2 linked regions of the Alkalihalophilus pseudofirmus genome follow. Each later gene encodes a partner of the first gene's protein in a complex. Links are inferred from orthologs where the notes say so. Each region holds a gene or a part of one and is shown on either strand. Other genes may lie near its edges.

What was found.
Region 2: the proteins of fabF (region 1) and acpP are in contact, whole or in part, in a solved structure (PDB 6OKG), measured with the Escherichia coli proteins. The link is inferred for Alkalihalophilus pseudofirmus from one-to-one orthologs.

The regions. Positions count from the first base shown.
Region 1 is NZ_CP117835.1:2,951,396-2,955,274, forward strand. Bases 904-3,879 are described here. They hold fabF (beta-ketoacyl-ACP synthase II), read right to left. Parts: upstream 3,022-3,879; coding sequence 1,786-3,021; downstream 904-1,785. Other genes in these bases: PQ478_RS15825 (LCP family protein), read left to right, coding at 904-1,708; PQ478_RS15835 (beta-ketoacyl-ACP synthase III), read right to left, coding at 3,082-3,879. Outside these bases: PQ478_RS15820 (acetyl-CoA hydrolase/transferase family protein), read right to left, coding at 1-259; more of PQ478_RS15825, read left to right, coding at 662-903. UniProt on the Escherichia coli protein: Involved in the type II fatty acid elongation cycle. Catalyzes the elongation of a wide range of acyl-ACP by the addition of two carbons from malonyl-ACP to an acyl acceptor.
Region 2 is NZ_CP117835.1:2,619,615-2,623,840, reverse strand. What follows is about bases 697-3,677. They hold acpP (acyl carrier protein), read left to right. Parts: upstream 697-2,060; coding sequence 2,061-2,294; downstream 2,295-3,677. Other genes in these bases: smc (chromosome segregation protein SMC), read left to right, coding at 3,669-3,677; PQ478_RS14025 (DUF1128 domain-containing protein), read right to left, coding at 3,230-3,454; rnc (ribonuclease III), read left to right, coding at 2,389-3,180; fabG (3-oxoacyl-[acyl-carrier-protein] reductase), read left to right, coding at 1,228-1,971; fabD (ACP S-malonyltransferase), read left to right, coding at 697-1,228. Outside these bases: phosphate acyltransferase PlsX, read left to right, coding at 1-262; more of fabD, read left to right, coding at 281-696; more of smc, read left to right, coding at 3,678-4,226. UniProt on the Escherichia coli protein: Carrier of the growing fatty acid chain in fatty acid biosynthesis.

The DNA of each region.
Region 1 (3,879 bases):
ATGCACGACGCTCATCTTTATTTAAGAACATAGAAACAATTTTCACCTTAGATGGATCGACTGCTAAAACAGGGTAAAGAGAAAGCATTTGAAATAAACGATTTCCCTCTAATCCATTATGTTCCGCTAATGCCAGAACTAATCCAGGTGGTTCCCCGACTGCAAGGGGTACGATAATATCTTCACGAGGCTGTATTATTGATACCGCTTCCAAGGAAGTGGCAGCTTTTTTTTGTTTGTATAACTCGTGCACACTCATGACAAAAATCCTCCTACATCATACGGGTACAATTCCCCAATATTTCTTCTTATGTTTTGAATCTCCTCAAGCAATAATAATAATACTATGTTAAATACCTACAACCAAGGCAAACCGAGCCGTTTAAGTAAAGTAAAACTTTTCTGTATACTCATATTTTTCTTACATCCACCTGCACATTCATACACGGTTTCAATAAATAACTCTTTTTTAGTATGAACCAGTGCCTAAATGCCACTCACGAAAATAATACCAGCTTTTGTTGTTAATGTGGTAATTTGTCGAATTCTAGACGTTTTTTTTATTTTTTACCGGTTCAAAAGAAAAAATCTGATATAATGAAATTCGTTATACCAACAAAAAGAGCAAGAATCTTTTTTGTTGAGATTGGAGGAGTTTTAGGTGGACACACGCAGGAGACGATCCGATAGACATAAAAGAAGACCTAGGAAACGCAAAAAATTATTTGTTTCATTCCTTTTACTTTTTTCTTTATTGTTTATTTCAACTGCTGCCTTTGCAGTTTTTCAATATGAATTAGGAAAAAATAATGCCCAACAAAACTTAACTGAAACAAACGACAGTGACGAAACGTTAGAAGATGAAACGGAAGTGCATGAATTTCAATCAAAGGAACCTGAGAATAACGAACCTATTAATGTATTGTTAATAGGTGTGGATACTGCTGAAGATGAACCAGCTAGAACAGATACAATTATGGTGGCTCAATATGATCCCAAAAATGGGGACGCAAAATTAGCATCTATTATGCGTGACACATACGTTGAAATTCCTGGATATCGTGATAATAAAATTAATGCCTCGTTTTTCTTAGGAGGTCCTGACCTTTTAAGAGAAACCATTGAACATAACTTTGGATTAGATCTTCATTATTATGCTATGGTTAATTTTGATGGCTTTGTTGAAGTCGTTGATACGATTGCCCCTAAAGGGATAGAAGTAGATGTTGAAGATCGCATGTACTACCAATCCGGAAGTACAGTCATTGATTTTGAACCTGGTACACAAGTGCTTGACGGCCAGCAAGCATTGAATTATGTACGTTTCAGAAGTGATGCTAATAATGACTTTGGCCGTGTGGAACGGCAGCAAGAGATGTTGACTTTGTTAAAAAATGAACTTTTAACGGTTTCAGGTCTTACAAGAGTTCCACGTCTAATCGGATCTGTTGAACCATATTTAGATACTAACATTAAAACAACTAGGATGCTTAGTTTAGGACGTGACTTCATCTTAAATCCGGTTGATGATGTACAGACATTAAGAATTCCGGTTAAAGATGGTTACAGCGACCAACATTACAGCCATGCTGGTGCTGTACTTGAACTTGATTTCGAAAAAAATAAAGAAGCTATCCATTCCTTCTTCTCCAATGAATCAAAGGGATTTGCTAATGATTCAACAACCGAAGATGATGAAGATATGTAGAGGAAATATACAATAAAAGCTCATTGACAACATATTGTCAATGAGCTATTTTTATTTACTGCATTATTAACGTTTAATTAAAACTGTTTAAATACGAGCGTTGCGTTATGTCCGCCAAATCCAAGAGAATTATTCAAAACAGCTCGTACTTCTTGTCGTCTTGCTTCATTTGGCACATAATCCAGATCACAATCTGGATCTGGTGTATGGTAATTGATTGTAGGCGGGATGATTCCGTCTTTGATCGCTTTTACCGAGAACACAGATTCAATTGCTCCTGCTGCTCCTAAAAGGTGACCAGTCATTGATTTTGTTGAGCTTATTGCTAGTTTTTCAGCATGCTCTCCAAATACTGTTTTCACAGCCATTGTTTCAAATTTATCATTATATGGTGTACTTGTACCATGCGCATTCATGTAATCAATATCACTAGGTTGTAAGCCTGCATCTTCAATTGCCTGCTTCATAGCACGGGCACCGCCTTCTCCCTCAGGAGCCGGAGCTGTCACATGGTGAGCATCCCCTGTTGCACCGTAGCCGACAATTTCTGCATAAATGGTTGCACCGCGCTTCTCGGCTGATTCTAGACTTTCTAAAATAAGAATGCCTGCTCCTTCTCCCATAACAAAACCATCTCGGTCTGCATCAAATGGACGCGATGCGTTTTCTGGGCTGTCGGTTGTTGTTACAGCTTTTGCTGCACAGAAACCAGCGACAGACATATTCGTAATTGGGGCTTCTGCTCCGCCTGTAATCATCACATCGGCATCACCACGCTGGATTACTTTAAAGGCATCTCCAATAGAATTTGTCCCGGAGGCACATGCTGTAACAGAACATGAATTAATTCCCTTTGCTCCAGTGATAATGGAAACTTGGCCAGAAGCCATATCAGGGATTAACATTGGGACAAAAAACGGGCTTACTCTCCTGTGACCTTTATCAAGGAATGTACGGAATTGCTGTTCAAAGGTTTCCATACCTCCAATTCCCGATCCAATCCACACTCCTGCACGATTAGCAATCTCTTCTGTAATCTCAAGGTTGGCATCTTTTAGAGCCATTAAAGAAGCTGCTACAGCAAATTGAGTAAAACGATCCATTTTTCTAGCTTCTTTTTTATCCATAAATTCACTTGGATCAAAATCCTTTACTTCTGCTGCAACTTTCATCGGAAATTCTTCAGCATTCACTCTCGTTAAAAGGCCAATTCCAGACTCCCCGTTAATCGCTTTCTCCCAAGTTGTATCCACATTTAAACCTAGTGGTGTGACTGCTCCAACACCCGTTACTACGACACGTTTTTTCTCCATTACAATACTCTCCTTTTCAACTACAATTTTCATCATTGTGATCTCAAGTTAAGAATAGTATTAACGTCCCCAGCGAAGGGCAACCGATCCCCATACTAATCCCGCTCCAAAACCTACAAGAACAAGGGTATCTCCATCTTTGATTTTACCACTATTTATTTCATCCACCATAGCCATCGGAATAGAGGCAGACGATGTATTACCATACTTATGAACCGTTTTAGACATCTTTTCTGCTGGTAATTCAAGGCGTTCACGTGCAGCTTCCATAATCCGGATATTTGCTTGATGAGGAACGAGAAAATCTACATCTTCTTTTGTTAAACCTGCCTTTTTCAGTACAGAAAGAGAAGACTCACCCATTTGTCTAACAGCAAATTTAAATACTTCCCGGCCATTCATTTCTAAAAAATCACCTTTTTGATTAATATGCATCGCACCAGCACCGTCTGCACCTAGCTCAAAAGCTAGGAGACCTTTACCTTCAGATACAGGCCCTAGCACTGCAGCACCTGCCCCGTCACCAAATAATACAGCCGTATTACGATCATCAAAATTAGTGATTTTTGATAATTTCTCGACACCAACGACTAGAACATGCTTATAAGCTCCTGTTTCAATAAATTGTTGTCCTGTTGCCAAGCCGTAAATAAATCCAGCACAAGCTGCACTGATATCCATTGCTGCAGCCTTACTTGCCCCAAGACGCTCTTGAATGAGCGAAGAAACAGTCGGAAATGGCATATCTGGAGTCACTGTAGCGACAAGAATCAAGTCAAGATCTTCGGCTGAAATATCTGCATGTGCTAACGCCTTTTCAGCTGCTTGAAATGCCATATCAGAGCTGTCTACATGGTC
Region 2 (4,226 bases), 330 kb from region 1 along the record:
ACTAACGAAATCTGTGAAAAATAAACTTGCAGCTGGAATGCTTAAGTCAAGCTTTAAAGATATTAAAAGTCAACTAAGTTATTCAGAGTATGGCGGTGCGGGACTGTTTGGGCTTAAGGCACCTGTCATTAAAGCACATGGTTCCTCTGATGAAGTGGCTGTATACCATGCGATCAGACAAGCAAGACAAATGGTAGAAGAGCAGGTTACAACCATCATTCAAACAGAAGTTGCTACAATAAATTCTACACAAAGCAAGTAGAGAATGGGGAGGAAACTAATGGGGAAAATCGCTTTTTTATTTCCAGGACAAGGCTCACAAGCTGTTGGGATGGGAGTAGAACTCAGAACGAATGAGCCAAAATGTAAGGAAATTCTAGATCGTGCTGATTCCAGGCTCGGATATTCTTTAACAAAAATTATGGCAGAGGGGCCAGAAGAGAAGCTCCGCCGCACTGAGAATACTCAGCCTGCACTTGTAACAATGAGTATTGCGGTTCTAGAACTATTAAAAGAAGAAAATATAACACCTGATTATGTAGCCGGACACAGTTTAGGAGAGTACAGTGCGCTGGTTGCTGCCGGGTCTCTATCTTTTGAAGATGCTGTGTATGCAGTACATAATCGCGGTTTATTTATGGAAGAAGCGGTTCCTTACGGGGAAGGCGCCATGTCTGCTGTTCTTGGTATGGAAGCAGATCTCTTAGCCGAAGTATGTAAGGAGATTCAAGCAAAAGGGCATGTGGCAGAACTTGCGAATCTAAACTGTCCTGGGCAAATTGTTATTTCTGGTTCTAGCGAAGGCGTTGCTCTATGTGGTGAACTTGCTAAAGAAAAAGGGGCTAAACGGGTAATTCCACTTCCGGTAAGCGGGCCATTCCATTCATCTTTAATGAAGCCTGCTGCAGATAAACTAGAAGATGTATTAAAGGAAATCACGATTAAAGATGCAAAAGTTCCTGTCATTGCAAATGTGACAGCTAAAGCGCAAACAGATGCGAATGAGATCGAACAAAAATTAGTAGAGCAAGTATATTCTCCTGTGCGTTGGGAAGAAACGATTAGAGAACTACAAGATCTTGGAGTCGATACATTTATTGAAGTCGGTTCAGGAAATGTATTAACGGGTCTCGTGAAAAAAGTAAACCGCCGCGCGCAAGCTTTTGCTGTAAATGATCGAGAAAGCCTTAATAAAGTGGTCGCTAAACTTGAAGGAGTGAAGGAATAATGCTACAAGGGAAAGTCGCAGTCGTAACAGGTGCATCACGAGGAATCGGGCGTGCTATTGCACTAGAACTTGCTAAAAACGGCGCAAATATTGTGGTGAATTATGCAGGAAGTGTCGCTAAAGCTGAAGAAGTAGTTGCTTCATGTAAAGAATTAGGTGTGGATGCACTGGCTGTTCAAGCAGGTGTGGCTAACAGCGAAAGCGTCCAAGCTATGATAAAAGAATCAATCGAGGCATTTGGCCGAGTAGATATTCTTGTTAATAACGCAGGTATTACTCGTGACAATCTTCTCATGAGAATGAAAGAAGATGATTGGGATGCAGTGATTGATACAAACCTTAAAGGAGTATTTAACTGCTCTAAGGCTGTGACCCGTCAAATGATGAAGCAGCGCTACGGGAGAATAATTAATGTAGCTTCGGTAGTGGGTATTTTAGGTAATGCCGGGCAAGCAAATTACGTAGCAGCAAAAGCTGGTGTCATCGGTTTAACTAAGACAATGGCAAGAGAACTTGCTAACAGAAATATTTTAGTGAATGCTGTCGCACCTGGCTTTATTACAACAGATATGACTGATGAATTAACAGAAGATATGAAAGCAGTGATGCTTGGGCAGATTCCTTTAGGAGCTCTAGGCAAGCCTGAACATATTGCCTCTGTCGTGCGCTTTTTAGCTAGTGATGATGCAGCGTACATAACTGGCCAAACGCTGAATGTTGATGGCGGTATGGTTATGCAGTAAAAGGAAAGTTCAATACGGTATTGACATGTTGCTTCTTTACCGTTAAAATTCTTCTAGCTTTCACACGACTTGAGAGGGGGTGAACGTACATGGCAGATACATTATCACGTGTAACGACGATCGTTGTTGATCGTTTAGGTGTTGAGGAAGCAGACGTAAAACCGGAAGCTTCATTCAAGGATGATTTAGGCGCAGATTCATTAGACGTAGTTGAGCTTGTTATGGAGCTTGAAGATGAGTTTGATCTTGAGATTTCTGATGAAGAAGCTGAGAAAATTTCGACTGTTGCTGATGTCGTTGATTACATAAACAGCCGTCAGTAGTTGGTGAGGAGTCCCATATGCAAATCATGTGGGACTTGCTTTACAAAAACAGATAATCCCAAACAAGTACATTTTCATAGTGTTGGAGGTCAACATGCCGCAATCTTCTAAGAACCACCGTAAACCGAGATCGAATTATTACGATCGCCGGCGTCATAATCGCCGACTCACTTTGACCGAAGAACAAAAAAAGCAATTTGATGATTTGCTTTTGAAAATTGATCTGACTTTTGAAAATCGTAAGCTACTCATCCAAGCATTTACTCATTCATCCTATGTGAATGAGCACCGTATCTACTCGTTTCAGGATAACGAAAGACTTGAATTTTTAGGGGACGCTGTACTTGAACTAGCTGTTTCACAATTTCTTTATAAGAAATTCAACTCGATGAGTGAAGGGGAAATGACGAAGCTTCGTGCTTCTATTGTATGTGAGCCATCATTAGCCCGTTTTGCCGAAGAGCTTGAGTTTGGAGAGCTTGTTTTATTAGGTAAAGGGGAAGAGATGACGGGCGGCCGCAATAGACCAGCCCTGCTCGCCGATGTGTTTGAATCCTTTATCGGCGCCCTGTATCTAGATCAAGATTTAGAAGCAGTTTATAAATTTTTAAGTCAAACGATGTATCCTAAAATTAACGATGGTGCTTTTTCTCATATGATGGATTTTAAAAGTCAGCTGCAAGAGTTTATTCAAAGAGATAACCTCGGTCAGATTCAATATGTGATTGTCCAAGAAATCGGACCAGCACATAATCGTGAGTTTGTATCAGAAGTACAATTAAATGAAAGTAAGTTAGGTGTTGGTTCTGGCCGTTCTAAAAAAGAAGCCGAACAACACGCAGCCCAGCAAGCTCTTATCAAGCTGAGCGAGAAAAAAGATAAGTAGACATTAAAAAACGTGCCTGATCCATGAGTTATGGAAGGCACGTTTTTTATTAGCGTTTTCTCATTTTGCCTAGCTCTGAAACAATTGCATCCAGTTCACTTACAGAAAAGGATTGTTTGCTCATAATCATTTCATAAATATCACGAAGGTCTTCATACTGATCTGTGTCAAAACTCTTTGCATTTAGTGCACCGGCATTTACAATTTGTAACTTCGTCTTAATTTCTTCAATCATATACTCAATATTTTCACGGCTTGTAGTGGAGAGATCCATATTTACACCTCATCTATAAATTAGTCAAATTCTATCGTATCATACGAGGGTCTATTTGTCCTACAACGTTTAAAGAAACTGAGTTTAATTTAAATTGAGTATGATCTATTGAGTATGATCTAAGGAGCAGGATCCTGCGTGAAGAGACGGATGTATTCATACAGGTATTATGGTAAAATAGGAAAGTTGTTAAACAAGGTTAGGGGGAAGGATTATGTTCCTCAAACGACTAGAGGTCGTAGGATTTAAATCATTTGCAGAACAAATGAATATTGAATTTGTCCCAGGGGTCACAGCAGTAGTCGGTCCAAATGGGAGTGGGAAAAGTAACATATCAGATGCGGTTAGATGGGTGCTTGGTGAACAATCTGCTAAGTCACTGCGCGGTTCGAAAATGGAAGATATTATTTTTGCCGGAAGTGATACGCGCAAGCGGTTAAACTACGCAGAGGTCAGCTTGATTTTAGATAATGAGGATCAGCACTTATCGATTGATTATAGTGAAGTGAGTGTCACAAGACGGGTCTATCGTTCTGGTGATAGTGAATACTTAATTAATAAGCAGCCATGTCGATTAAAAGATATTATCGATTTGTTTTTAGACTCGGGGCTTGGCAGAGAAGCTTACTCCATTATTGGACAAGGGAAAGTAGAGGAGATTTTAAGCAGCAAGGCAGAAGATCGCCGAGTGATATTTGAGGAAGCTGCAGGTGTCCTTAAGTATAAGACGAGAAAAGTTAAAGCAGAAAAGCGATTAACTGAAACACAAGAT